Regions from separate parts of the Clostridium sp. CM027 genome, predicted to be linked through region 1. Evidence: riboswitches for the same ligand, from Rfam matches in the RefSeq annotation. Region 1 holds a riboswitch; each other region holds the start of a gene.
The links. A riboswitch is a leader RNA that binds a small molecule or an ion and turns the genes downstream of it on or off. The one in region 1 is predicted to bind cobalamin.
Positions count from the first base shown of each region.

Region 1 (7,608 bases):
TTCTTCAGGAGCGTCGTTAGGTGCTACCTTAGCTATCATGCTTGGGGTAGGTGTTTTTTTTGGCAGTAATTATGTAGGGATATGTGCTTTTCTAGGAGCGTTTGCAATATCAATACTTGTATTAACCCTTGCAAATGTAAATGGGAGAGCTAATTCAACAAAGCTTTTGCTGGCGGGTATGGCATTAAGTAGTGTGTGTTCAGCATTTTCAAGTTTTATTGTATACTTCGCTAATGATAGAGAGGGTATGCAGAGTATAACATACTGGCTTATGGGAAGCCTTGCAGGCGCAGAATGGCAAAATATAAGGATAATTATTCCGGTTGTAATAGTAGCTACACTATTTTTTATTACTCAATATAGAACGCTTAATTTAATGCTACTTGGTGATGAAGTTTCTATAACTTTAGGTACAGACCTTCAGAAGTATCGACAATTTTATCTTATAATTACATCAGTTGTAATTGGATTCATTGTATACTCATCAGGGATTATTGGATTTGTGGGACTTATTATCCCTCATCTTATAAGAATGATATTTGGAACAGATCATAAAAGAATTATTCTACTATCTGCATTAACAGGAGCTATATTTTTGGTTTGGGCAGATGTTTTATCCAGAATTATAATACCTGGAAGTGAACTTCCTATAGGAATATTAATTTCTATGATTGGTGCCCCAATCTGTATATATCTTATGGTAAGTAAATCATATGGATTTGGAGGTGATAATTGATGGAAATAAAGACTTTAGATGTAGAAACTTATTTAGGTGGAAGTCATATTTTGAAGGGGTTAAGCATACATGCAAAGAAAAAAGAATTCGTAGGCATTATAGGACCTAATGGAAGTGGTAAAAGTACACTTTTAAAATGTATATATCGAACCCTACAGCCTTCTACAGGAACTGTATTTTTGGATGATAAAAATATTAAAGAGTTTTCTATGAGAGAAAGTGCAAAAAAAATGGCTGTGGTGTCTCAACATAATAATTATAATTTTGATTTTACTGTTTCTGATATGGTTCTAATGGGACGAGCACCGCATAAAAAGTTTATAGAAAAAGATAATGCACAGGATTATATAATTATGGAAGAGTCTTTAGAAAAAGTGGGTATGACAGAGTATGCTAAACGAAGCTTTTCAACCTTATCAGGGGGAGAAAAGCAAAGAATAATTCTTGCAAGAGCCTTGGCACAAAAAACAGAATGTCTTATTCTAGATGAACCTACAAATCATCTAGATATAAAGTATCAGCTTCAGTTTATGGCTACTGTAAAGGGACTTGGGGTCACAGTTATATCTGCTATTCATGATTTAAATATTGGTGCTTTATATTGTGATAAAATTTATGCCATGAAAGCAGGTAAAATTGTTAGTTATGGAACACCAACAGAAGTCTTAACCAAAGAATTAATAAAGTCTTTGTATGAGGTTGATGCTAAAGTTACAGAGGATAAAGAAACTGGTATTTTAAATATTATGTATAAACCTTCTTATATAAAATGATATTTTATATAACTTTTTATATCAAGTACAATTTCTTCAATTATATCTTTGATTTGCATATTCCTTGTGCCTGGGATATAAATACCATGTTTTTGTAGTGGAAGTATATATTTAGTACAATCCATATTAAATATTGACGTGGCAATCATGGGAGTAATTTCACCGTTAATGCCACAACTACATATTATTCCAATTGGAACGATTATACTATCGATTTTATTTTTCTTGCAAAATGAGCAAATTGATTCCTCACCAGTTATACCAATATTTGCACCGGTTCTTACCATATTTGAACAAGCGAATGTATTTGTACCAAGTGCAATAATATAGATATCTAGGTCAATTTCTTTACGGAGTTTTTTTATGATTGTTTGACCGAGACCTGTCCCTTGTGCGTCTATTACAGCTTACTGGAAAAAAAGAAAGTTTAAATTCTAAAGGCCAAGTTTGTGTGAATGATTAAATACTAGATAAATATAGTTAAGTTAATCGATAACATTGTAGGTTATAAAATTAAATAAATTACTTATCTTATGTAGGTGTTATAAAATCAAACATAATTACTCATTTTTCAAAAAAATTCAAATAGAACACTGAATTTTTACTAAAGAAATTTTGACAATTAAGTATTTTAAATGTATACTTGAATCATGGAATAATATAGTTTATTTAACTTAATATTGAACTTAAAGGTATGAGATGTTTTGCATTTCATTTAAAAGGGAACCAGGTGAAAAGCCTGAACGGTCCCGCCGCTGTAATGGTGAGAAGCTTTAAATTATACCACTGACAATTTTGTTGGGAAGGATTAAAGCGACTGTGATCCAAAGTCAGAAGACCTGCCTTTATTAATACACCAATAACGCTACGAGTGATAGGGGGTGTGACGCATATTTGTATGAAAATGCATTTTAAATTTTGCATTTTTTACAAATATGGTTGGTATTATTATCAAGCCCTTAGCATAAATGCTAAAGGGCTTAATTTTTCGTTGAGAAAGAAATTATGATTATTTTACAGAGGATAGGTAATACAATTGATAATTATAAGGAGGCATATTATGAAAACAAAGATAAAGGAATTTGTGCTTATAAACATAGGAATGTTTATGGTATCAGCAGGTTTATATTTCTTTTTAATGCCAAATAATTTAGCGACAGGTGGGGCGAATGGATTAGCAATAGTTATAAATAAATTTACAGGGCGATTATCCGTAGGTTGGATAATGATTATAATAAACCTTATTTTGTTTGCAATGGCATTTATTGCTATAGGAAAGAGTTTTGGTGGGAAAAGTGTGTATGCAAGCTTTGGTGTAGGAGGTATTATAATTGTATTTCAAAAGTTTATACCTATTAATAATTCAATTACAGGAGATATTTTACTGGAACTTATATTTGGAATACTAATATCAGGAATAGGTACAGCTATAGTATTTAATCAAAATGCTTCAACAGGGGGGACAGATATATTAGCTAAGATATTAAATGAATTTTTCTATATAAATTTAGGAAAAGGAGTTTTAATGTGTGATTTAATTATAATTTTAATGGCAGTTTTTGCTTTTGGAGTTAAGCTATCATTATATGCAATGCTTGGAGTTATAATTAATGGTTTTCTTATAGATCACATCATAGATGGAATAAATGTGTGCAAAGAAGTTACAATTATAAGTAAGAACAGCGATAAGATAAGAAAATATATAAGAGAAGAGCTAGATAAAACATCTACTGTATATAACGGAGTAGGGGATTTTTCAGATGAGAATAAAGAAGTTGTTGTGGTTATAGTAGGAAGAAGTGAGTTTATAATACTTAAAAGATTCATAAGATTTGTTGATAAGGATGCTTTTGTAACAGTGAATAATATTTATGAAGTTTTTGGATACGGATTTAAATCGTTAACACATTAAATATGAATTTCATGTATATTTAATTCAAAGTAAATTAGCTGTTTAATTTTTATGAAAATCTCAGAAATATCGGTGCTTTATTTGATTAAATAAAGATTGCATGAATGAAATTGTATAACTAATAGAGAGAATTTGTTTAAAGGGGATAATATATATTGTGAGTGGAAGTTTAGATAATATAGAAGAAAAGACTGCGGAAAGAATAAAAAATGATATTTTTAATATAAGTAAAATGATAATAGAAGATAATAATATGATAGAAGTAATAAAGATGGCAAACAAGGTTTCTAGGGTGAATACCACAGTTCTTGTTCAAGGGGAAACAGGAGTTGGAAAAGAAGGAATTGCTAAGTATATACATTATAATAGCTTAAGAAAAAAGGAATCGTTCGTTGTTATAAATTGTGGTGCGATACCTAAAAACTTAATAGAATCTGTGCTTTTTGGATATGAAGCAGGAGCTTTTACAGGCGCAAATAAGCAGGGGAAGATAGGACTATTTGAGCTTGCTGATAAGGGAACTATATTTTTAGATGAGGTTGGAGAGTTATCACAAGAGGCTCAGGTTGAACTTTTAAGGGTTGTACAAGAACATGAGATAGAAAGGATAGGCGGATTAAAGACAGTAAAGGTGGATGTTAGGATAATAGCGGCAACAAACAAAAATTTAAAGGAAATGATAAAGAAAAACTTATTTAGAGAGGATTTATACTATAGACTTAGTGTTTTTCCTATAAACATACCTCCTCTTAGAGAAAGAAATGGAGATATTGTACCACTCATAAAGTTTTTCATGGAAGAAATAAATGAAATGTATGGATTGAAAAGTTATTTTAGTGATGAGGCTTTAGATTGTTTAAAGGCTTACTCTTGGCCAGGCAATATAAGAGAACTTAAAAATATAGTTGAAAGATCTTTAGTTATGAGTGATAACAAAATTATAATTACAAAATATCTTCCTAAATATATAAGAAAAAGCTATAAAAGAAATGAAATAGAATTTAGTATAAGTAATTTAAGTATAAAAGGACATAATTTGAAGGATATAATTCGAATTATAGAAGAGGAGATAATCGACGATGCAATGAGACGTTATGGAAATATAAGAATGGCAGCAAAGGCTTTGGGGGTTAATCCATCTACATTAGTTAGAAAAAGGCAGAAATATAATAAGTAAAATTAAAAGAAAACTCTTTAAACTTATACTAAAGTTTAAAGAGTTTTCTTTTTTTTATGAATAAAAGTATGCAAAATTCATTTGTATGCATTTTTGCATATGCCCTAGTTTGAAGGGGTTGATTCAATAAGTTGAAAAAGGTCGCAATTTAACAATATGATTATAAGGAAAACAATCTTATGAAAAATTTGTTAATAAGGCTTAAGTATAGAACTTTAAAGGGTTTAGCTATTAAAGAAATAATAAATTATATAGTTGGCGCGGTTATTGCTTAATATATAAATATAAATGGGGGGATATATTAGGCTATTAATGCAAGTAAACAATATATTGGTAGTTTATGGGAGTTAAAATAAAAGGCTTATTATTTAAAATTAAAAACAAGGGGGAAATAAGATGTTAGGAACAATTACCGAAAAGATATTGAAGGAACATATTGTAGAAGGTATACCTAAGGCAGGTGAGGAAGTAGCTCTTAAAATTGATCACACATTGACACAGGATGCCACTGGGACAATGGCTTACTTACAATTTGAAGCTATTGGTATAAAACGTATCAGAACTGAGCTGAGTGTGAGTTTTGTGGATCACAATACGTTGCAGACGGACTTTAAAAATGCTGATGATCACCGATTTTTACAATCGGTTTCAGAAAAATATGGAATTCATTTTTCAAGGCCTGGAAACGGTATTTGCCATCAGATTTTTTTGGAGAGATTTGCGCGTCCTGGAAAAACATTAATTGGCTCTGATAGTCATACACCAACTGCAGGTGGAATTGGTTCATTTGCACTTGGTGCAGGAGGTCTTGATGTGGCTGTTTCAATGGCGGGTGGAACTTTCAGGTTAAAATATCCTAAGGTTGTTGGTGTTAAGCTGACTGGAAAGCTTCCTGAATGGGTTTCTGCGAAGGATATCATTCTTGAGATATTACGTCGCATAAACGTTAATGGAGGAGTAGGAAAGGTACTGGAATATTTCGGTCCTGGTATTAAAAATTTAAGTGTTCCTGATCGTGCTACTATTACAAATATGGGAACAGAAACTGGATGTACTACAAGTATTTTCCCAAGTGATGAAATCACAAAGGAATTTTTAAAAGCGCAGGGAAGAGAAGATCAATGGGTGGAAATTGTACCTGATGAGAATGCTCGGTATGATGAAATTATGGAAATTAACCTGGATGAAGTGGAACCCATGGTAGCGCTTCCTCACAGCCCAGGCAATGTTAAGACAGTAGCTGAAATGGCTGGAATAAAAGTTGATCAGGTAGCTATAGGTTCATGTACAAATTCATCTTTAAGAGACCTTTTGGTTGTAGCAAAAGCTATAGAGGGAAAAACAGTTTCAGAGAAGTTGCATATGACTATAAGTGCTGGTTCAAGGCAGGTTGTTGAGCATCTGATTGACAGTGGAAATATGAAGAACCTTGTTAAAGCAGGTGCCAGAATGCTTGAAAACACTTGTGGACCATGCATTGGAATGGGGAGTGCTCCTTGCTCTAAGGGTGTTTCTGTAAGAACCTTTAATAGAAACTTTGAAGGAAGAAGTGGTACAAAAGATGCCACAACTTATTTGGTAAGTCCTGAAACAGCGGTTGCAACTGCAATTACAGGCGTTTTAACTGATCCAAGAACCCTTGGAAAATGTCCGCAATTTGAAATGCCAGATAAATTTTTAATTAATGATAATATGATTATCCAGCCGTTGTCTTTTGAAAAGGCCAAGGAAGTTAATGTTCAGTTTGGTCCCAATATTGCACCTTTACCGGATTTTCCAGCACTTCCAGATGTACTTACTGGAGAAGTCCTTATTAAACTTGAAGATAATATTACTACTGATCATATAATGCCTGCAGGCGCCAAAATACTGCCGCTACGAAGTAATATACCTGAAATATCAAAATATGTGTTTGAAGCACTTGATAGTAATTTCTATAAAAAAGCACATGAAAAGCAGGGAGGATTTATTATTGCTGGCAAAAATTATGGACAAGGCTCAAGTCGTGAACATGCGGCACTTGCACCAAAATATCTAGGGGTTAAAGCAGTTATTGTAAAATCATTTGCACGTATTCACCTTGCTAACCTTATTAATTTTGGAATCGTACCACTTATATTTAAAAGTCCAGAGGATTATGACAAGATTGAAGTGGGTGATGAACTTTCAGTTACTATTGGCGATTTGAAGGGTGAGGCTACATTAAAGAATTCAACAAAGAATATAGACATTGCAGTTATTAATACACTTTCAGGATTAGATGCAGAAATCTTGAAGATGGGTGGGAAATTATCTTGGATTAAGAGCAAAATTGTCTTGGATTAAGGGTGAAATTGTTTATTATAATTAATAGCTTAAGGAGGAAATATAATTATGAATAAAAAGATTGAAATGACAGTTCCACTAGTAGAGATGGATGGAGATGAAATGACCCGTATCCTTTGGAAAATGATTAAGGATATACTTCTTTTGCCATATGTAAACCTTAAAACTGAGTACTATGACCTTGGGATGAAATCAAGAGATAACACAGATGACAAGGTTACATTTGATTCTGCTGAAGCAATTAAAAAGTATGGTGTTGGTGTAAAATGTGCAACAATTACGCCTAATGCGGCCAGGGTAGTGGAATATGAGCTAAAGAAGATGTGGAAAAGCCCTAATGGGACAATAAGAGCTATGCTTGATGGTACAGTTTTCCGTGCACCAATTATAGTAAACACAATTCAGCCATATGTGAAGACATGGAAAAAGCCAATCACAATCGCAAGACATGCATATGGAGATATTTATAAGAATCTTGAATATAAAGCGGAGGAACATGGAAAGGCAGAGCTTGTATTTACTAACAATGCAGGTAAGGAAATTTTCAGAGATACTATTCATGAGTTTGAAGGCACAGGCGTAGTAATGACAATGCATAACATTGATAAATCTATTGAAAGCTTTGCTAAGTCATGTTTTGCCTATGCATTGGACAAGAAAATTGATCTTTGGTTCTCTTCAAAAG
Region 1 is NZ_CP077725.1:2,078,395-2,086,002, reverse strand. It holds gene KTC92_RS09880 (iron ABC transporter permease) at 1-736, shown strand, start outside; gene KTC92_RS09875 (ABC transporter ATP-binding protein) at 736-1,509, shown strand; gene KTC92_RS09870 (DUF3842 family protein) at 1,497-1,910, opposite strand; cobalamin riboswitch at 2,183-2,371, shown strand; gene KTC92_RS09865 (YitT family protein) at 2,570-3,421, shown strand; gene KTC92_RS09860 (sigma-54-dependent Fis family transcriptional regulator) at 3,579-4,598, shown strand; gene KTC92_RS09855 (aconitate hydratase) at 4,995-6,923, shown strand; gene KTC92_RS09850 (NADP-dependent isocitrate dehydrogenase) at 6,972-7,608, shown strand, end outside.

Region 2 (7,608 bases), 1.4 Mb from region 1:
TACTGCAAGCAATATTTCCTCGAACAAGTGGTGATGCCAAACAGATTAAAAATCCTGTTATTCTTGCTGGTATAAAATTAAATACATCGTCTGTTTTAGCTGGAAAGAAACCAATATATTTATATTTTTCATTCATATATCCAAGCATTGAATCCATGGTATTTATGCCCTTATACATCATAGCTAAAGGTGCTCCCCCTAATAATGCATAGAGAATAGGGGCTATAACACCATCTGCTGTATTCTCTGCAATGGTCTCCACATCAGCTCTTACTATTTCATACTCAGTAAGGGTTTTTGTATCTCTCCCTACAAGGTACGATAATTTAACTCTTGCGTCATAAATATCATTATTAACTAAAGAATCATAAACCTTCTTACCTTCTTTATGAAGGCATCTAGCAGCTATTGTAGTCCAAAGCAATATTATATTGAGAATATGGTACAACCAAAAAAACTTATTAGAAATCCTCAAAATTATAAAAGGCACTAAAAAACTAGAAAGTGCTACTATAACTACAATAATTCCGCCAAAAACTTTAATTTGACCATTAGTTTTACATATCGTTCTGCCTAACTTATCTAATTTAGAAATAAGCTTTCCTATATAAATCACCGGATGTTTAAACCAATATGGATCTCCAATTAATAAGTCTAACATTACCGCTAAAATTAAATCTATTATGTTCGTCTGAAATAGTATTGCCATTTTAATTCCTCACTATCTTATACTGTTATAATTTTTTAAATAGTTGTTAACTGTCCCTAACTTTTTCTTTTTATTCCTATGATTTTATAGATTGAATCCATATCTACATTATCTCTAACTATATCTGCTAGCTTGTCTAATTCTTTTTCTCTTAGATTTTCATAAACCTTAGATTTTTTAGGTTCCATAGCTTTTTTTACCCTTAAAGTATTAATCATATGTTCTCTAAACTCTACTCCATCAAAAACTCCATGAATATATGTACCCATAACATTTCCACCTGCATTTATTGCTCCATCGAAGGATGACGTATCAGAACCATTCTTATCATAGATTTCAAAAAGTGGTTTTGCATTATGACCATATTTACAAATTCCCATATGTATTTCGTAACCATAAGTTTCTATACTAGTATCCCTAATGTTAATGCTACGAGCCTTTACTCTTGTAGTTATTTTCTCATCTTCAAATATTGTGTCTACGTCTAAAAGCTTCATACCCTCTGTTTCTTTTGAATTTCCCTCTAAGCCATTAGGGTCACTTAAGCTATTTCCTAACATTTGATAGCCTCCACAAATGCCTAATACGTTACCTTGTACACTATATTGCTGAACCGCTTCTGCAAGTCCCGAATTTCTTAAAGAAATTAAATCATCAATAGTATTTTTTGTTCCCGGTATGATAAGGAGGTCTGGTGTGCCCAATTCTCCTTTAGTTGTAACAAATCTAACTGATACATCTTCTTCAGCCTTTAATGCGTCTAAATCCGTAAAATTCGATATATGTGGAAGCTTTATTACAGCAATATCAATAGGTGCAGTAATTTTTTTGTTAAATTCTACTGCACCATCTTCATCTTCGAGTTCCAATCTAAAATAAGGAACTACTCCTGCACATGGAATATGTATAATATCCTCAAGCATTGTAAGTCCTGGCTTTAAGATTTCTAAATCTCCTCTAAACTTATTAATAATAGTGGCTTTAACTCTTTTTTTCTCGGCCTCATTAAGCAAAAGCAAAGTCCCTGCTAGTGACGCAAATACTCCACCCTTATCTATATCTCCTGCGAGTATCACAGGTGCATCTATAAGTTCCGCCATTCCCATATTCACTATATCTCTATCTCTTAAATTAATTTCTGCTGGGCTACCTGCTCCTTCCATTACTATAATATCAAACTTCTTCTCTAATTCTTCAAACTGCTTTTTTAACATGTCTTTGAATTCCAATTTCATATTATGATATTCCATAGCTGTACTATTCCCAAAAACCTTTCCATTAACGATAATTTGGCACTTTTTATCCGAGGTAGGTTTTAATAAAATCGGATTCATATATACCTCTGGCTCCAATCCTGCCGCATAGGCTTGAAGCACCTGCGCACGTCCCATTTCTTTTCCATCCAATGTAATATAAGAATTCAATGACATATTCTGTGACTTAAAAGGACATACTGAAAACCCATCTTGCACAAAAATTCTGCAAAGTGCTGTTACTAATATGCTTTTTCCTACTGATGAAGCGGTTCCTTGAACCATTACTTTAGCCATTACTATTTCTCCTTTCTTCCTGCTTGTATTCTTATTTGGCACACAACAAAAAAACAGCAAGCTTGCGCACCTGCTGTTATGTACAAATTTTTCATTGCACTAACTTGAATTCTACAGTTCTTTCCCGCCGAAAGCTTAATATTACTAATTTAGGCAGGTCTCCTGGCTCTTGATACACTTTCTCTTATCACTTTCCCTTTCAGGTAGTTATAAAAGATTTTCTCTCAATTACAGTAGCGGGGGCTGCTGTGGAATTACACCACATTCCCTTTTCACCTTACTAATCATATACTAAAGTAGCTGCATCCACTTTAGTGGCTGATTAATAATAGGCACCTAAACAAATCTATTCATTTTTAACTAATATAATTCATAATTTTCATTTTTAAAATTTTCAATTTAATACATTTCTATGTAATTAAGTTTATAGCATTATGTTAATCCTGTCAATAAATAAGAATCTAAAATGCTTAAGTCTCATATGGTTATAAGTTATCTCCTGCGAAGCTGCAACAGTTCCACAGGAGATGCATTAATTCGCTAAATTAATTTTGCCTGTAGAAACATAGCTTGTTTGCCTATTTCTGTGAATTTAGCTTCATATTCTGTAACTACGTTATCTTTAAAATCACTCTTATGCAAATCATAGGTTGAAAATAATATTTCAAACCCACACTCTTTGAAATAATCTACCGATTCTTCGAATAACTCTGTATCATCTGTTTTGAACCAAACTTCAGATCCCGGTTTTAAGAATTTCTTATAGCTCGTCAAGAACTTAGTATGAGTTAATCTTCTTTTATTATGTCTGTCTTTTGGCCAAGGATTACAAAAATTTATATAAATTCTGCTTATCTCATCTTTTGCAAACACATCATCAATAAGCATAATGTTCATTGGCATAAGACGTACATTTATGTCTTGTTCCCCTTCAACTTCTCTTACTTCTATAACTTTTCTAAGGGCAAATACCAGAACCTCATCTTTTAAATCAATGCCTACAAAATTGATATCGAGATCTCTCCTGGACTTTTCTGATATAAATCTACCTTTACCGCAACCTAGTTCTAGATGAATTGCATTGTTATTTTTAAACTCTTCATTCCATTTTCCTTTGTGATCATATTGGTCAGTTATTACAATATGACTAGTTTCCAGCTCTGGCCTAGCCCAATATTTTTTTCTTAAGCGCATATATTTTTCTCCTTACATTCTAAATAATAAAAAATCACTATATGATTTTCTTAGCTTTATATTAATATTAAAACATCCCTGCAATATTTAAAAATTGTTTAAATAACCATAACCCTGGCGCTTGCACGATATAAGTAAAAACTGATTGTCCACCAGGTAATATAGGCAATATTAACACCATAAATATTAAGAATTGATACCTATAAATTGTATCTGGTAAATTGTAAAAAAACTTTGGGAACAAATCCCTAACTATATGAGATCCATCAAATCCCGGTATTGGCACTAAATTAAGAAAAAACAAAATACAATTTAGGTACCCTGTAATTATTAAAATTTGGCTAATAATAGTATATAATCCACCATGAATTGGTGGAAATTTCGAAAATAACACAGTAAGAATTGCAAATACAAACCCTAGAATTAGATTAGCAATTGGGCCTGCAACTGAAACTTTCAAATCATCCTTATAATAATTTTTAAATGCACTAGGATTTGTCTGAACAGGCTTTGCCCAACCAAACCCTACTAATATAATCATAAGAAATCCCATTGGATCTATATGTGCGATTGGATTCAGCGTAAGTCTCCCTTGAAATCGTGGAGTTTTGTCTCCTAACCTATCTGCTACGATAGCATGCGCATACTCATGAAAAGTAAATGCTAATAAAATTGCGGGTATCATCAAAATCTTATTTAATATTTGTTGTGTATCCAAATTTATTCCTCCTTATACTCCTACATGGTAGGCAATGTTAATCGCTACTCACCTTGTTAATGCATCTTTGACTTGTTATTTTTTAAGATGTCTACTATCCTATTATAACAAAGTTTATTGTTATTTTGAATTGAATATTCTTAAAATAAAATAATATATTCCCACAACTATATCCTTATGAATTAACTTATATTTTCAGATTATAGAAAAAACCTTATCTTAAAAAGATAAGGTCTTAAATAAACATCATAGTATCGACTACTTAAAAAGAACAAAAGATACTTCTTTATCATTAACCAATGATACTATTCCCTTAGTATACAATTGCAATAATTTTCCTTTATAGCTAGTTTCAGTTCCAGAACTAACATCTTTTATTACAGCTTTCATTACATCATTTTGATAGACCTTACCAAGAGATGTAACAAATAGATCATTTTTTTTAGAAGGTTTTTGTAAATCAATCACTTTCCAATTTTCAGTATTTTCTAATGTTTTCCCATAATAAATTTTGCTTACCAAATTATCTTTTAATTCTCCAAGATACACATTGTCATCATCATCAGTGCCAATTAAAGTAAGTTTTTCTACACCTTTAATATTTATAGGTTCCTCAAGGGTGGTAGAATACATTTTATTATAGACTAATCCCTCGTATACCAAATTATCTTCATGGCGCGCTAATGCCATATTACTCACACTCTTTGGTATTGTATCAATTTTTGTAATCTCTTCCTCTTTGTCACTTCTATAGTCTCTGTCAATTCTATATATACTACTGCTACCACCTTCATTTAAAACCTGTATATAAGTAACACCTGTTAAAATTGATACTTGAATATCTTCTACTTCATCATTTGTACCAGTATATGCTAATTTTCCTATCTTTACTTTTTCACCTTTTGCTACGTCATAAGAATACAATACTAAATTGCTAGACTCATCATCACTTTTTTCTACTAAAAGCATTCTATTTCTATCTGGAAGCCATTTATAAAAAGAAATTTTGCTTCCATCTTCAGCCTCTATATTTTTAACCCTTCCATCCTTACAGTTAGCAATTTTTAATTCTTCATTCTCATAATAGCATAAATGTTTAGCATCATAGGATGCTAATATATTTTCTACGTTTGCTGGCAATGTAATATCAATATTTTTTAATTTATCGCTTTTATTTTCAACAATTTTTTCCGTAACCATTTTTGAATCAGTAGCTAAAAAATAATGATCTATATAAAATAAACCTAAACATTGCATGGATAACGAAAATATTATCCATATACTTATTCTTTTCTTCCAGCTCATAGTTTCTTCTCCTTTAATTTAAAATGTACTATGCTCAAATTTCACTTTATTGCCTACTCTCCACATAAATAATTGAAGGTATAGATCTTTCTCCATAGCTATCGCTAGGATTGTTTATAATTTCATCATCATAAAACAATGTAGAAGAAGAACCTCCATCTAAATTAGTAGCATTATAAGCCCCATAATCATACAATATATCTTGCACCTCTCTTAAATTAGCACCTAAACTACCTATCTGTCTACCATCAATAACTAATAATATTATTGCACCATCTTTCCTTTGTCCAATAGCTGTTCTAGGTGCTATCCCCTGACGTCCGTCACCCGTATTTATAGTTTTATGTCCATTAACTATAAGTGCCGGACCAAAAGATACTGCTTCCATCACTTCAAGCTCTTTCATCTCTTTAATTGAATGAGCTCCAACTAATAAATTTCCCGATTTAGTAAATGCTACAACCTCTGTTTTTTCATTTTCATTTTTTATATCATTAAAAATTTCTTTACCATTAGACATTATAATTCCTGTTGGATTCGCTCCCGTTCCTGTCCATTTTTTGTCACCAGCTTTATCTGTAAACGCGCCAGCATTAACCGCTGCAATTGCATTATTATTTTTTGCAATATCACTAGTTAATTGCCCTTCTTCGCCGAGCTTACTACTATACCCTACTTTTAATCTAGTCGCGTCACTGATTACTAACACATGCCCTTTATATTTTGTCCCTTTAATATCATATCTTTCAATACTATTATCATCTTTATTTTCTACATTTACGCCATCCGAGTTATTTTGAGCTATAGTTTCCACTACTTGGTCCTTCATAATTTCTTTTATTTTTTCATCGGATAAAAATGATGTTGCTAGCCATTGTAATGTAAGAGTGGTCATTGCTGCGCCTACCACTGTAGTCTTTACATTTTTAAACGGACCATAATAAATCATAAATGGGCCTGTAATAGCTGTAAAAGTTAATTCAAATATTATAAAAAATAAAACAAGCGTGCTTTGACTTCTTTTTTTTCTCTTCCCACATTTTTCTATTTTTTTCATCTTTCCCATCCTTTTCTTTATTATGTACTATCATATTATACAATAAAACTATATATTTTAACACATCTTTTAAATGTAATTTTTGTGAATATAAATATCATATGATAAATTAATACAAAAGAGAGTATAAATTTTTATACTCTCTTCTATAGAATTAAATTTTTATAATTTTTTAGAGCCTTCGTATGCTAGGGGCGACCTCTCGCATTCATCATATTTCAAAGTTACTTGATAACACAAGTCACTACCCTTCATTTTTTCAGAGGCATAACACAAACCATTTGACCTTGAATCAAGAAAAGGATGATCTATTTGTTCTGGGTCACCTATAAGAATCAACTTAGTTCCCTCTCCAACTCTAGTTATTATTGCTTTAACTTGTTTCGGCGACAAATTTTGTGCCTCATCTATAATTACCCAATTTTTAACTATGGACCTTCCTCTAAGATAAGCAACAGCTTCAGTAGTTATAATTCTCCTATCAAACAAGTCATTTATTTTATCTAATAGTTGCTTCTCATTTTTGTAACGTTCTTTTTCATCAGATTCCACAAGTATCTCTAAATTATCAAATATCGGCCTCATGAATGGTGATATTTTTTCTTGTTCTGTACCCGGTAAAAACCCTATTTCCTCATCCATAGTAACATTGGGTCTGCAGATTAAAATCCTTCTATAATGTTCATTACTATCCTGTAATATTTTTTGAAGTCCTACCGCTAATGAAAATAATGTTTTAGCTGTTCCTGCAGGTCCTTTTATAATTACGAGTGGTGCTTTTACTGAGTCAGCGCTTAAAGCTTCCAGCATAAATTTCTGACCTACATTTCTTGGCGAAACTCCTGAAGGTTTACTTTCCTTATTATAAAGAGGTACTACATTTTTACCATCATATCTAGCGAGTGCTGTTTGTTTAGGATTTTCCATTGAATGAATTATTAAAAATTGATTTGTGTATAAAAATGGAGTGGTATATTCTTCTGTTTCCTCATCATATTTAAGTAAGGCACCAACTTCCAAATTTTTTTTACTGAAAAACTCCTGAAGCTTTTCTGGAGATACAAATACCTCTATT
Region 2 is NZ_CP077725.1:3,484,432-3,492,039, reverse strand. It holds gene cbiB (adenosylcobinamide-phosphate synthase CbiB) at 1-685, opposite strand, end outside; gene KTC92_RS16620 (cobyric acid synthase) at 766-2,259, opposite strand; cobalamin riboswitch at 2,394-2,570, opposite strand; gene trmB (tRNA (guanosine(46)-N7)-methyltransferase TrmB) at 2,800-3,453, opposite strand; gene KTC92_RS16610 (site-2 protease family protein) at 3,521-4,138, opposite strand; gene KTC92_RS16605 (hypothetical protein) at 4,430-5,476, opposite strand; gene KTC92_RS16600 (phosphodiester glycosidase family protein) at 5,523-6,533, opposite strand; gene KTC92_RS16595 (PhoH family protein) at 6,696-7,608, opposite strand, start outside.
Region 2: linked by a shared signal. The riboswitch ahead of KTC92_RS16620 (cobyric acid synthase) and the one ahead of KTC92_RS09865 (YitT family protein) in region 1 are both predicted to bind cobalamin.

Region 3 (7,608 bases), 270 kb from region 1:
CGGGAGTCATAAGAGCTATATATTGTTATATTATGAATGAAAATATAGATTTGTTTTGGAAATTTGGTTGTAAAAATGGGGATATAAGCATTATAAAATATGAATATGGTAATTTATATATTGATGCTATTATTCATAATGCATAGTTAGAAAATTGATTTGAGGTATATTTAGTTCTTGCCGATTAACTTTAAAATTAAAATAAACATTACTATTTAGGAAAGAGGTGAGCTTTGCAAGGACAAGTCTTTGCGAGCAAATAAAATGAGAGAATATTTAAATGATTTTTTACTGTTTTTCCAATTCTTCACACGGATACCTATAAATAAAAGTTTAAACTGTGACAAGGAAAACTTTAGGCGGGGATCTGTATTTTTTCCGGTGGTAGGATTATTTATAGGAATTGTCCAGTGGATAACTTATTATATATTAATAAAAGTGCTGCCAGTAGATATTACAGCAATATTTGTAGTTATTATACCGATAGTTATTACTGGAGGATTACATGTGGATGGACTTGGAGATACTTGTGATGGTTTCTTTTCGTTTAAAGGAGACAAACATAAAATAATAGAAATTATGAAGGACAGCACAGTAGGCACTTATGCAACTATTGCTATAGTATTTGATATGTTAGCACGATATGCAGCGGTCTGCACTATCATAGGAAAGAATTTACCACTCATATTAATTGCAACGCCAATAATTGCAAGATTTACCGTTGTTTTTATATCTTTTATTGGTAAGAATGCTAAAGAAACAGGCTCGGGTAATATATTTATTGGAAATATTGACATCAAAAGGGTGGTAATTTCAGGTATTATAACTATTGTATTTGGAACCTTATTAATAGGATTTAACAAAAGTGTTATATTGATACTATCAGCGTTACTTTTAAGTTTCCTATTTAATAAGTTTTGCGAGAGTAAAATTACGGGACTTACGGGAGATAGCTTAGGAGCTAATAATGAATTAGTTGAAATTCTAACTATGATCTTATTTATAGCAATAAGTTAAGGTAAGATAATGGGGACGGTTAACAATTATTTATATTATAATTGGGTGCAAGTTGTTTATGGAAACTTGTACCTTTTTATCGTTGAATTAATTTATTGAACACTAATTTTAATTATTTTTATATTATACATAAGTAAAATGTATATTTTTGATACTTGTCCATGTTTATTAAATGCATATATCCATCTGTTATTCTAATTTTTTTTATTTAATATAACAGATTTAATAAATAGGTAGGTTAAAGTAAATAATTAGAATGAATTTTAATGATTGTCATTAAGTTATTAATCATAATATTGAAGATTATATTAATAAATTATTACTAAGCATAACGTTTAATAAAATCCATGATAATATTCTCATATTTATCTTCTGTTCCAATTAATTCGATGCCAATAGTGCTTAATTTTGATACTCTAGCCTGTGTAATGTTTCCAAGAGTGCTGGATATATCGCTAGATTTAAAATTACAGAGGCTCCTCATTAGAACAACGGTTAAGGCTTTTGCCCGTACAAGCTTTCTGCTGTACTTCATATAAAGATGAGTCTTTGATACATTCATCTTTGACGCTATATATTCTATTATATCTTCTGGCTTAAAGTTCCTTACAAGTATTTTTCGTTCACATTTATACTCTGATTTTTCATCTTTAAATTCTATTTCTTGTTTTAATTTTTCTCCATTACAGCGAAAGACAAGATTATAGTAATTCTTTCTTGCATTTTTTAGGTTATTACCAAAAGAGCTCATAATAAATCCATAATCAACTAATTTAAAAGAATCATGTCTTTTTCCTAAAAATATGGCTAGACTAGAAAAAGCATATTTTTCAGGACAATTTTTATATTCATCTATATCCGTAGGATTATTGTGTATATATAGAGATAAAGTCTTCAAATATCGTTCATTATTAACTATTTTACTCTTAAATCTATCTTTAAAAAGATGTCCTTCCCTTTTATATTTTTTATTAAAGTACATTGCATAAGAAAAATTTATTCCATGCATTGCCTTTGATATATCAGTGCCATTAGCATCAATCATTAAATGAGAATGGTTATCCATAAGACAGTAACCGTAGATTTTAAAATTATAGAGATATTTATACTTTTTTACAAGTGATAAATACTTGTTCTTATCCTCATCATCCTTGAATAAATTTATTTCGCTGATACTTTTGCACATAATATGAAATATCGAGTCATCTGTTTTTTCTCTTGCCTTTCTTGGCATTAAAATCACCCTTCCTCATAGATTTTTATTTGAATTATTGCCTATGAATCGGGATGATATTCATAATCTTAAGCTAATATATATATAAATAATTTAAATAGTTGTTAACCGTCCCTAACTATTTTTCTGAATCATTTTTTTGCCTATTAAACTAAGGAGACACTCTAAATATTGACAGTACGGCTTAAATATAATAAACTAGAATTAATAGAGAATTGAATATGATTTTAGGTGCCTTGAAATAGGTGAAAAGGGAATGCGGTTTAAATCCGCAGCAGCCCCCGCTACTGTAATTGATGAAAAACTTTTAAATGCTACTTCGTAAATTAAAAATGAGGAAGGATAATTAAAGGAAGAATCAAAAGCCAGGAGACCTGCCTAAATGATGTTAACAAGCTTTCGGAGGGAAAGAACTATTTAATTATGGATTAATTAAAAAGTAGTCGCTATCGTATGCGTACTATTTTTTTTGTTTTAAAAAGCATTATATGTAAATGTTATGATAGATTTCGGAAAATATTTAGCAAGGTGGATGATCGAAATGAAGAAGGCAATTTTAATTGTAAGTTTTGGAACAACACATGAAGATGCAAGAAAAGTAACTATCGATGCAATAGAAGATAAAATAAGACATACTTTTGAAGATTATGATATAAGAAGAGCATTTACTTCACATATTATTCTTAGAGTACTTAAGAATAGGGATAATATTCATGTAGATACTCCAGAAGAAGCTTTGGAAAAGTTAAAAAGCGAAGGATATAATGAGGTAATTGTTCAGCCTTTGCATGTTATTCCTGGAGTAGAATTTGATTATATAAATAATGTAGTTAATAGATACAAAGAATGTAAAGCATTTAAAAATATCTTAATAGGAAGACCTCTTTTATGTTTTAAGGGTGAAGAAGCAGGCGTGCCAGATGATTACTCAATAATGGTGGATGCTCTATCAAAGCAATTGCAACCAATGGATACAGTAATTTTGATGGGGCATGGTACAAACCATATTGCAAATGCAGTATATTGCTGTTTTGAAAGCGTTTTAAGGGATAGAGGTTTTAACAATGTCCATGTAGCAACCGTGGAAGGGTATCCAACTTTGGAAAGAGTAATACCTAATGTTACGACTCAGAGTATTAGCGAAGTCACTTTAATGCCACTACTGCTCGTAGCAGGAGACCATGCCAAGAATGACATGGCGGGAGATGCAGAGGACTCCTGGAAGAGTATTTTAGAGGCAAAAGGGTTTAAAGTTAAAATATATCTGCATGGGTTAGGGGAAAATAGTGACGTTCAAGACATTTATATACAGCACATTAATGATGTAATTAATGAAAAGTTTAAGAATGTAGGGAAAACACATAAGGGAAATTAAAATTCTGCGTAAGTTATAAGTAACAAAAGTACGGTAGATGTGAGTTACAAGTAGAAAGGAAGGTATTCAATGATACATGGTGGAGATGTTTATACTAATGGATTACTTGAGGGGCGAGAATTAATAGATTACAGTTCTAATATTAATCCATTAGGGGTTCCTAAAAGTTTCACTGATAACATTAGTGAAGCCGTAGATGCTTTAACAAGATATCCAGATATTCAATATAGGGAGGTATTGAAAGAATTAAAAGAATACATTGATTGCCCAAAAGAATATTTTGTTTTAGGAAATGGGGCTGCAGAAATAATTGACTTAGTTATAGCTTGTCATAAAAATCTACTAATTGTGGTGCCATCTTTTGTAGAGTACGAAATTGATGCTAAAAAGTGGAATTGTAGTATAGAGTATTCTTATTTAAAAGAGAAGATTAATGAGAATACCTTATTAAAGCATGAATATGCTGAGCTTTCCTATGATTATGAGGATATTCTTAATAGATTACAGAGTGTAGAAGGTGTGGTTTTAGGTAATCCGAATAACCCCAATGGCAATATCATAAATAAGGCTGAGTTTCAAAAAATTCTTGAATATTGTGAATGTAACGACAAAGTCATAATAATAGATGAGGCTTTTATAGAATTTACTGGAGATTCACAGCACAGTTTCAGTGAAAAAGTTAAAACATACAAATGTTTATTTATAATAAGAGCATTAACCAAATTTTTTGCGATGCCTGGTATAAGGTTTGGGTATGGAATAAGTAGTAACGTAGACCTATTAAAAAAAGTTAAAGAAAAACAAAACCCCTGGAACATAAACTGTTTTGCAGAAATGGCTGCACGTCATGTGTTAAAAGATAACGTTTATATTGAAAAAAGCAAAGAGTGGATAAGAGCGGAAAGGCCTAGGTTTATAAGATCACTTGAAAATATTTCATTTATAGATAAAGTGTATTTAACCTATGGAAATTATGTATTATGCAAATTAAAAGGACTGGACTCAGAGGCACTTTATAAACTATGCCTAGCTCAAGGATTTGTTATAAGAAAAGCAGATAATTTTAGAGGACTAGATAAACAATATGTAAGGCTTGCTATTAAGGATAATGATAGGAATAGAAAATTGATTCAGTGTTTGAAAAACTTAGAATTGATAGTGAAAACATTGGGGACAGTTAACAACTAATTGCACATTAGGGGATAGTCCGCAAAAGGATGTGAATATAAATGAAGAGTATAGTCATAGCTTCAGATTCAAGTGGTGGTGGTAAGACCACAGTAACACTCGGAATTATGAAAGCGTTTAAAAATAGGGGATTTGAGATACAAGGGTATAAAGTAGGACCTGATTATATAGACTCAGCTTTTCATACAAAGATAACAGGTAAAGGTTCAAGAAATTTGGATTTGTATCTTATGGGAGAGGCGGGAGTTAAGGCTAGCTTTTCTAGAGGATGCGGAGAATTGGGTGTAGTCGAAGGTGTAATGGGTTTATATGATGGAAAAGGCATAAATACATCCTATTCTACGTATCACGTGTCAAAGGTTTTAGACTTGCCTATCATACTTGTATTGTCTCCAAAGGCTCAGGTAGCAACCCTCTGTGCAGAAATTAATGGAATAGTAAATTTTAAAGATGCGAATATAAAGGGCATAATACTAAATAATATAACAGAAAATTATTATAAGTTACTTAAGGCAGCAATTAAAGAAAACTGTAACTTGAAAGTGTTAGGCTATCTTCCAAAAGATGAACGATTAAGCTTAAAAAGTAGGCACTTAGGGCTAATTCAAAGCAGTGAAACAGAGGATTTAGATGAGAAAATTGAAATCTGTGCCAAGTTATTAGAAAAGCATTTGGATATGGATTTATTGTTAGAACAATTTAAAGAAAGTGAAAGGCATATAGATGATTTCCATGTGGAGAATAAGGGGAAAAGGATAGCTGTAGCCTATGACAAGGCCTTTAGTTTTTATTATAAAGAAAATTTAGAGCTTCTAGAGGAAATGGGACAAGTTATATATTTTAGTCCAATTAAAGATAAGAAGCTACCCAGTAATATTGGTTTTCTTTACATAGGTGGAGGGTACCCTGAGGTTTTTATAAAGGAGCTATCTGAAAATACATCAATGCTTGGCAGTATAAAAAAAGCTCTTGATAATGGGCTACACTGTTACGCCGAATGTGGAGGATTAATGTATCTTACTGAGGGAGAAAAACTGCAAGGCGAAGAAAAAATATCACATAATACTGTTGGCTTTTTTAAGGGGTATTACACCTTAACAAAAAAGCTTCAGAACTTTGGGTATGCAGAAATAAAGGTAGGGGTAGAAAATAATATTTTACCACAAAATATGAGTATAAACTGTCATGAGTTTCATAAATCTATTGTTAATTTATCTGAAGAAAAGGTATTTAAGCTTTCTAAAGAGGGTTATGATGGATATGAGAAAAATTGGCAATGCGGATATGTTAAAAAAAATACTATGGCAGCTTATGGACATGTGCATTTTTGGGGAAACTTACAATGGTTTAAGGAGATTTTCAAATAGATTAATTAGTTGCTAACCGTCCCTACCTATGAACACTTATTTAAATTATTTAAATTAAAAGAAAAGGAGATTAAAATATGGATTATATAAAGATTCCTATGGATATAGAAAAAAAAAGCTTCGAAATTATTGGAGAAGAAATGGGAGAACATAAATTTTCTGACAAAGAGCTTTCAATAATCAAAAGAGTAATACATACTACAGCAGATTTCGATTATAAAAACATAGTTTATATTAGGGATGGAGCTATTGATGAGGCTGTAGAGTTACTTAAAAATGGAGCTACCATTTATACTGATACAAAAATGGCACTGGCAGGTATAAACAAAAAAGCTCTTAAAGATTTAAATTGTAAGGCTTTATGCTATGTAAGTGATGAAAAAGTGGCAGAGATAGCAAAAGCGCGTCACATAACGCGGTCTATGGCAGCAGTTGAAAAAGCGGTAGATGATGGAGTAGAATTTTTCATATTTGGTAATGCACCTACAGCTTTGTTTAGATTAAAGGAACTAATCGAGGAAGGAAAGTGTAATGCTAAATTTATATTGGCAGCACCTATAGGTTTTGTTGGAGCAGCAGAATCTAAGAAAGAAATTGAAAAATTAGATCTGCCAATGATAACAGTGCGAGGAAGAAAAGGTGGAAGCACAGTAGCTGCATCCATTTTAAATGCACTGATGTACATGATAGTAGATAGGAGTTAGTAATCCGCTAGAGTTTCATAGTTATTAGGCATTTTGAAATAAATGTTAGGTATCTTTAAATGAATAAGAAACTTAACAGGGGGTACGTAATAATGCTGAATTTATATGTTAATAGTAATGGAAAAAAGCTTAGATGTGGATATACCACTGGTTCTTGTGCTGCTGGGGCAGCAAAAGCTGCCACACAAATTTTATTTTATGATACCGAAATAGACGAGATAAGGATAGATACTCCAAAGGGTATAGAATTATTGCTACCAATATCTAAGGTAGCAAAGGGAGAAAATTTTGCTGAGTGTTGTATTATAAAAGATGCGGGGGATGACCCTGATGCAACTAATGGTATAGAAATTTGGGCAAGGGCTGAAAAAGCAGAATCAGTATATACATTAAAAGGTGGAAAAGGTGTAGGGATAGTTAGAGGAGAAGGATTATATGTACCCAAAGGGGAATGGGCAATAAACCCAGTACCTAGAAAAATGATAGAAAAAGAAGTAAAAGAGGTGCTTCCTAAGAAATCTGGGATTACAATAACTATATTTGTACCTAAGGGAGAAGAAATAGCCAAGAAAACATTTAATCCTAGACTTGGCATTGAAGGTGGTATATCAATACTCGGAACAACAGGAATTGTGACACCAATGTCAGAAGAAGCTCTCACACAATCTATACATATAGAAATATGTCAAAAGGTAGCTGCGGGGCATAAAAATCTTACCTTAG
Region 3 is NZ_CP077725.1:1,812,816-1,820,423, reverse strand. It holds gene cobC (alpha-ribazole phosphatase) at 1-146, shown strand, start outside; gene cobS (adenosylcobinamide-GDP ribazoletransferase) at 265-1,017, shown strand; gene KTC92_RS08670 (transposase) at 1,340-2,251, opposite strand; cobalamin riboswitch at 2,464-2,648, shown strand; gene KTC92_RS08665 (sirohydrochlorin cobaltochelatase) at 2,793-3,626, shown strand; gene KTC92_RS08660 (histidinol-phosphate transaminase) at 3,696-4,814, shown strand; gene KTC92_RS08655 (cobyrinate a,c-diamide synthase) at 4,856-6,181, shown strand; gene KTC92_RS08650 (precorrin-8X methylmutase) at 6,259-6,885, shown strand; gene cbiD (cobalt-precorrin-5B (C(1))-methyltransferase CbiD) at 6,978-7,608, shown strand, end outside.
Region 3: linked by a shared signal. The riboswitch ahead of KTC92_RS08665 (sirohydrochlorin cobaltochelatase) and the one ahead of KTC92_RS09865 (YitT family protein) in region 1 are both predicted to bind cobalamin.

Region 4 (7,608 bases), 1.0 Mb from region 1:
CGTGCGTAAATAGCAAGGGAACCCCTTTTATTTCAGTTGAAGCATCATCAATTAAAATATTCAATCTGTTAAAAGATGCGAATGGTCAAATAGATTTAAATTACGAAATGCCAATTGGAACAGACGAAATAATGGATATTTCAAAGTTAGTAAATGAAAATGAAGATTTGTCAATAAAACGTTCAAAAAACAAAGCAATAAATTATATGAAGAATAATAAAAAGTTTAACAAACCTATTGTTATTAAAAAAGGAAGCTTTGTAATTGTATCGGGCCATGATCAATATGCAGCAGCGCAAGAACTTGGAATAAATAACGTGCCAGTTTCATATGAAGAAAATTAGTAAGTCAAAATTATATTTTTATTTTACTATTTATATTAGTTTTTAATATTATCTACAGTCAGTGATGTGAATATGTTTGAACATAGTATGCAAACAGGCTATAATATATTAAATACAACATATTGTTTATTTTATATAAATGTTTGGAGGGAGAAAATGGTTTGCAACAGCTGTAAGAATGAATTTACTAATATTAATGGATTAAAATTTTGCCCATATTGTGGAGAGAAAATAGAAGAAAAAATAGATTTAGAAGATGAACGGATTACTAATAAAAATAATAACAGGGATAAAGAAAAGACAGTTGGAGCGGACAAAAAAGAGGAAAAACATCAGGAGACGATAGCGATGCCTGCAATAACTGAGGAAAACATAAAAAAGGATAAAAGGGATAAGTTTTTTGCTTATTTTAAAAAAACATTTGTGCATAGGAAAGTAATTATACCTATAATATCATTATTAGTTGTTACCTCAGTCGCAGTCTTTGCATACACAGTTTTTATTGTTAAACCAGTGGATGAAGTGAAAATAAAAGACGACTTGCTAGGAAAAGTAGTAACTCTTCCTAAAGGAACAGTAATAAAAATAAGCAAAAATGATATGAAAAGCTTTAAGATAAATAGTAGGAATACATATAAGGGCAAGGATGACATAAAAGTAGATTTAACTTTAAACAATGGCGCTATTGAGGCAAAGACTTCTTTGGCTCTAGTATATAATGATGAAGGAAAAAATCAATGGAAGATTAGCCCTAAAATTATAGTTGAGAGCGTTAATTCATTGAAACCGTTGGTAGGTATGAATGAAAAGAAGTTTTGGGTTGGATTAAAAAAATTAAGTATTAATATTGCAGATATACCAAAAGTATTAGGTGGACAAGATGTCACAAATCTTGGCATGGTTTCAAGAACACCGGATTTAGAAAACAAAAAAGAAGAAATTTTGGTGACAGCTTCTATAGACAGTGGACTTCTGGTTTCTACAGGAAAGATAAAGTGTAACCTTGTTTTTGAAAATGAAACTTGGAGAATTGATAACATTGAAGAAAACAGCGCAGAGGGATCTAAATTAGTCTTATCACCAACTTTTTCTGATGAAAAGGTTATTGAAACTATAAAAGAACAAGGAGTGGGAGAAACAGTATCCTATTCAAGTTTTTTTGGTGGCAAAGGGTTTGCTATAAATGATAGATTTACTAAGAGTATTAATATATCTGATAAAAAGTTTGATGTACAAAATGGAACATTAATTGTTAATGCTAAGAGGGAGAGTATAGTGGGAGAAATAAAGTTGGTATTATCAACTAATTATACTTTCTCAATATCTTTCGCCAATATATCTTTTTTAAACAGGTCAAAAACTACCGTTGATAGTGGGACAATAAACAATGTGCCTACGGAGATAATAGTACCCTCTATTACCAATGCCGAAATTGAAGGGAGTAATTTATTTTTCTGGTGGTCTAATAACCATAAAATAACAGCTAAAGAAGCGAAGACCTTTAAATCTAATGAAATATTGTCTAAGAAGGGATTAGATAATATAAAATATGTTTATGGAAGTATTACTTATAAAGATGAGAAAAAGAATGAAAACAAAAACGTTTCTTTTGTAGCGCTATATTTTCTTGTTTACGATGCTGACAAGGGATATAACTGGAAATTAGATAAATTAGTTGGCGAAGATTCGCCCAATTACAAGGCTTATAAAAATCAATAAATGGAACAATTTATTGCTTGGCTCATAAGATATTTTATAAATCTTATAATGCAAAGGAGCAGTTATGTATAATAGATATAATAGGATAAATCCGAGCATTGTTAGTTATGCAAGTGGAGATGTAAATGGTGATGGAATAACAGATGCTGTGTACTTAACAGGTATAAAGACACCAGATAGTCCATATACTCAAAATATCGTCCTTGTAATTCAAGATGGAATAACAGGTGATTTTGCTAGTATACCACTTAGTGAAAATACAGGATACAATCCTACACTATTTTTGGGGGATTTTACTGGAGATGGTGTAGATGATATTTTAATAAGTATTGCAACAGGTGGTAGTGGTGGAATAATGTACTATTACATTTACTCGTTTATTAACAATGAAGCAAAATTACTATTTGACTTTAATGTATATAATGAGCAATACAAATACGATGTTACTTATAAAGACAATTACAAGGTTGAAGTTATCAGTAAGAAAAATAACCAAAAATACATTATAGATATATCCAACAAGGACGCCGATTATTTAAATGAAATATACGACGAAAACGGAAAGCTAAAGAATCCAATCAACGGATTCGTTGATCCTATAAGCGGCTTATATCCTGTGGATTTTGATTCAGATAAAGTATATGAGCTATTGGGTTATCAAAAAATAGCTGGAAGATACCATGCAGACTCCTTAGGATATGTTTTAAATACTTTAAAATGGAAAGATAAGATATTTGCTTTGGATAATCAGCAAGTAGCTATTAATGGATTACAAGTATAGGTATACTTGTAACGACAGTTTTGGAGGAGAGCGAGAAACGCTCTCCTTATTTATTGAATAATTCTAAGTAATCTCCATATCCTTCATCGCAGAGCTTATGAATTGGTATAAACTTTAGTGAAGCACTATTTATGCAATATCTTAATCCACCCTGGGAAATCGGACCATCGTTGAATAAATGTCCTAAATGACTGTCACCATATTTGCTCCTTACTTCTGTTCTCATCATACCATGGGTTGCATCCTTATTTTCTTTAACGTTAGCATCCTCAACAGGCTTTGTAAAACTAGGCCACCCACAACCTGAATCAAATTTATCAAGAGATGTAAATAAGGGCTCTCCACTATTAATATCTACATAAATGCCTTCTTCTTTATTATTCCAAAATTCATTTTCAAAAGATTTTTCTGTGCTGCTTTCCTGACTTACTTCAAACTGAATTGGAGTTAAGATCTTCTTTAGTTCTTCTTTACTTTTTTTAGTATAAACTTTATTATCCATAATAATGCCTCCTTAATAATGAGTATAATATTTATTGCACCAATTAATAGTTATTATATACTAAATACATTATAAGCAACAGGGGTAAAGATGTGTTGAAAATAGTATCCTGAGGGTATTAATTCTCTAGTTAATATAATTTATTTTATAATATATTTGTTTAATATGCAAAAAAATAAACTTTTAAAAATCATACTATTTAATTATACGGTTCAAGTGTTATAATAAGTAAGGGGTGGTAAAAAAATGTCGAAAAAAAACTTAAAAGTAGTACTTTTTACAACGATAGGGATTATATTAATAGTAATGGCAGTATTTATGTTTAATTTTTTTACAAAAGTGGATAGTGCAACAAAAACATTTGATACATATAAGAACAAGTGGGTAAAGCAGGATTTCAAAACAATGTATAGCATGCTTTCAGTTAAAACTAAGGAAACAATAACTGAAAAGGAATTTGTAGACAAATACAATGCTATTTATAGTGGAATAGAGGCTAAAAGTATATCTATTAATGTGGAGAATGAAGATAAAATTAAGGAAGGAAATAAAAAAGCTATAAATATACCATTTTCTATAGTTATGGATACTGCAGCAGGGCAATTAAAAATGCCAGGCTACCAGGCTACTATGGTGAAGGAAGAAGTTAACAATAAAAAGCAGTGGACATTAGTTTGGAATGAGAAAATGATATTTCCTAGTATGGAAGCGGGAGATAAGGTTAGGGTAGAGCCAGAAGTGGCTATACGTGGAGAAATTTATGATAGGAGTAAAAAACCACTTGCAATAAATGATTTAATTGTTACGATTGGAATAAAACCCATTACATTTATTAAAAATAAGGATGCTAATATATCGCAGATGGCTAAGATACTAGATATTGATGCTTCGGTTATAGAAAATAAACTAAAGGATAATGAAAATTCTGATCAATTTATACCGATTATTAACATATTGCGTAGTGAAAAAGTAAAAATAGATGGAGTTATGAAGCTTGATGGGGTAATCCCGAACAAGACTAAAGGTAGAGTATATCCAGGTGGGGAAGCTTTGGGGTCGCTTATAGGATACATAAAGCCGATAACTGCTGAGGAACTACAAAAGAATTCTAGTAAAGGGTATAACTCATTTAGTTTAATAGGAAAGGCAGGTCTTGAACAGGTTTATGAGGACAAGCTTAAGGGTGAAAATGGGGCAACAATATATATATCAAAACAAAATAATAACAATAAGGTTGTAATTCTTAAAAAAGAATCAAAAGCAGGTGAAAATATAACATTATCAGTAGATAGTGAACTACAGAAGAAAATATATGAAGGGATGAATAAAGAGCCGGGAGCCAGTGCAGCAATAAATCCAAAAACTGGAGAGGTATTGGCTTTAGTAAGCTCGCCGTCATATGATACAAATGCAATTACTACTTATGTTTCTAATACCCAAAAGGCAGAATGGGAAAAAGCAGGGGATCCATTTAATAATAGATTTAAGGCTGTATATTCTCCAGGGTCTACATTTAAACTGATAACGGCTGCAGTTGGGTTAGAGCAAGGGAAGATAAAACCTAGTGAACTTATTAACATACCGGGAAACGAATGGCAACCGGATAAATCATGGGGACTCAATAAGGTTACTAGGGTTGGTGAACCGAGAGAGTCAGTGAATTTACAGGATGCATTTGTATACTCTGATAACATATATTTCGCAAAGGCAGCTCTTAATATAGGTAAAGAGGAATTTATAAAAGGATGCAACAATTTTGGAATAGGTCAAAAGCTTCCAATAAATTATCCAATAGCAAATTCACAAGTAGCCAATGGTAACAACATTAAGAATGATGTAGCATTAGCAGATACTGGTTATGGTCAAGGGGAGGTCCTTATGAGCCCACTTCACCTTGCACTATCGTATAGCGCAGTTGTTAACGATGGAAATATTATGTCTCCAACTTTAGAAAGTTTGAATGAAAAGGTAAAGGCTAAGGTATGGAAAGCTAATGCAATTTCCGCGGATAATATAAAATTTGTAAAAGATGGTCTCACTGGAGTTATCGATAACCCAAATGGTACAGGTCATGCGGCAAGAGTTGATGGGCAAGCTCTCGCGGGTAAAACTGGAACAGCGGAACTTAAGAAAGATGACAAGGATAAAGCTGCAGAAGAAAATGGATGGTTTATATGTATGGATACAGTTAATCCTAAAATAGTAGTATCAATGTTAATGGAAAACGTTAAAGAGAAAGGTGGAAGTCACCATGTGGTACCTATTGTAAAAGGAGTAATGGAATATTACTTAAATAAAACACTGAAATAGCGTTAGAAAGTAGGTAGAATGATTTACATTGCTTTAATATTTTTTTGATGTTACAATAAAAATAGTCAACTTAATAAAAATTAAATATTGTTTTAGGTGCCCTGTAACAGGGGTTAAAAGGGAAAGTGATTATAAAACCACTGCAGCCCACCGCTACTGTATTAGAGGATGAAATCCAAAGAACCATTGGGAAACTGAGAAGGTTGGAGAGTAAGATGATGCTAAAGCCAGTAAACCTGCCTATTGCTTGAAATTTTAGTCTTCGGAGGGAGGATGAAAAATGCGTGATTTAACAATAATATTGGGTTATCCAATATGTGAAAAATTTAATTGCATTATTCCACATCCTTGAGATGTGGTTTTTTTATTTTCTGATTTTTTTACATTAGAGTATATCATTAAAATAATAAGGAGCATACTATGAAAAAAATTATACTTATAACAGGTGGAGCAAGGAGTGGGAAAAGTACATATGCTGAGAAGCTAGCCAAAGAAGAGAAGGGCAACGTACTTTATATTGCAACTTCAATTCCGTTTGATGATGAAATGAAGGACAGAGTAAAAAAACATAAAGAAAGAAGACCAGCTAATTGGTATACCTTTGAAGGCTATAAGAATTTAAAACAGGTATTCTATAACGAAGAAATGCAGTTTGATACGATTTTATTAGATTGTATTACAATAATGACTACAAATCTTATGTTTGATGAAGCGGGGGATAAGTTCGATGATCTTAATAATCAAGCTATAAGCGCAATGGAAAAAGGGATTTTACAAGAGGTAGCAGTATTTCTTGACGAAGCAGAAAAAAACTTAAAAACAATAATTCTTGTAACTAACGAAATTGGCTCTGGAATTGTACCAGAATACAAGATGGCAAGGGTTTTTAGAGATATTGCGGGTAGAGTTAATCAGTATATTGCATCAAGGGCTCAGGAAGTTCACATGGTGGTTTGTGGTATCCCAATTAAAATTAAATAAGTAATTAAAAAATTAAAATTTATGGAGGCAACTTATGTTTAAAAGAAAAAGTATAATAAGTCTAGTTTTAGCTGTTTTTGTTTGTGTTGTATTTAGCGCGTGTGGCAGCAAAGGTGAGAATAAAGGGTCGCTTAATACTACTAAAAAGGAAACTAACGCTGTAGTATATCCGCTAAAGGTAGTTGACTCATATGATAGAACGGTTATCATTGAAAAAGAACCTAAAAGAATTATTACAATTGCACCAAATATAACAGAGGGAATATATGCACTTGGTAAAGGAAGCAGTGTAGTTGGTAGAAGTGATTACGATGATTACCCAGCTCAGGCCCTTAAGGTTACATCTGTTGGTGACTTATTGCAACCAAGTGTAGAGAAAATTGTTGAATTAAAACCTGATGTAGTTATTGTATCAGCTCTTTTTGATAAGGCTATTATTAAAAAATTAGAGGCTCTTAATATAAAGGTTGTAGCGCTTGGTGGTGAAGAAAATTTTAATGGTGTGTATGACACAATGTCAAAACTTGGTCAGGTTGTAAATGCTAGTGGGGAAGCCCAGACAATAGTATCAGATATGAAAAGGAAAGTTGCAGAAATAACTGATAAGGTTAAGGATGCTAAGAAGCCAACAGTGTACTATGTAGCAGGATTTGGCAAGAGTGGTGATTTTACAGCAGGAAAAGATACATTTATAGGTAGTATGATAGACATTGCTGGCGGAAAAAATGCTGCGGGCGACGTAGTTGGTTGGAACTACAGTGTAGAAAAGCTTGTAGAAAAGAATCCTGATGTGCTAATTTGTTCAAAGCTCTATGATTCAAAAAAAGGTATAAAAGCTACCAATGGTTACAAAGATTTGAATGCAGTTAAGAACGGCAAATTATTGGAGATTGATGAAAACATTATTGTTAGGCAGGGACCGAGACTTGCAGAAGGACTTGAAGCAATTGCTAAATTAGTTCATCCTGAAC
Region 4 is NZ_CP077725.1:1,058,957-1,066,564, reverse strand. It holds gene KTC92_RS05155 (hypothetical protein) at 1-344, shown strand, start outside; gene KTC92_RS05150 (hypothetical protein) at 501-2,063, shown strand; gene KTC92_RS05145 (FG-GAP-like repeat-containing protein) at 2,128-2,844, shown strand; gene msrB (peptide-methionine (R)-S-oxide reductase MsrB) at 2,891-3,346, opposite strand; gene KTC92_RS05135 (penicillin-binding transpeptidase domain-containing protein) at 3,593-5,656, shown strand; partial or broken gene KTC92_RS18630 (hypothetical protein) at 5,712-5,774, shown strand; cobalamin riboswitch at 5,734-5,915, shown strand; gene cobU (bifunctional adenosylcobinamide kinase/adenosylcobinamide-phosphate guanylyltransferase) at 6,077-6,637, shown strand; gene KTC92_RS05125 (ABC transporter substrate-binding protein) at 6,672-7,608, shown strand, end outside.
Region 4: linked by a shared signal. The riboswitch ahead of cobU (bifunctional adenosylcobinamide kinase/adenosylcobinamide-phosphate guanylyltransferase) and the one ahead of KTC92_RS09865 (YitT family protein) in region 1 are both predicted to bind cobalamin.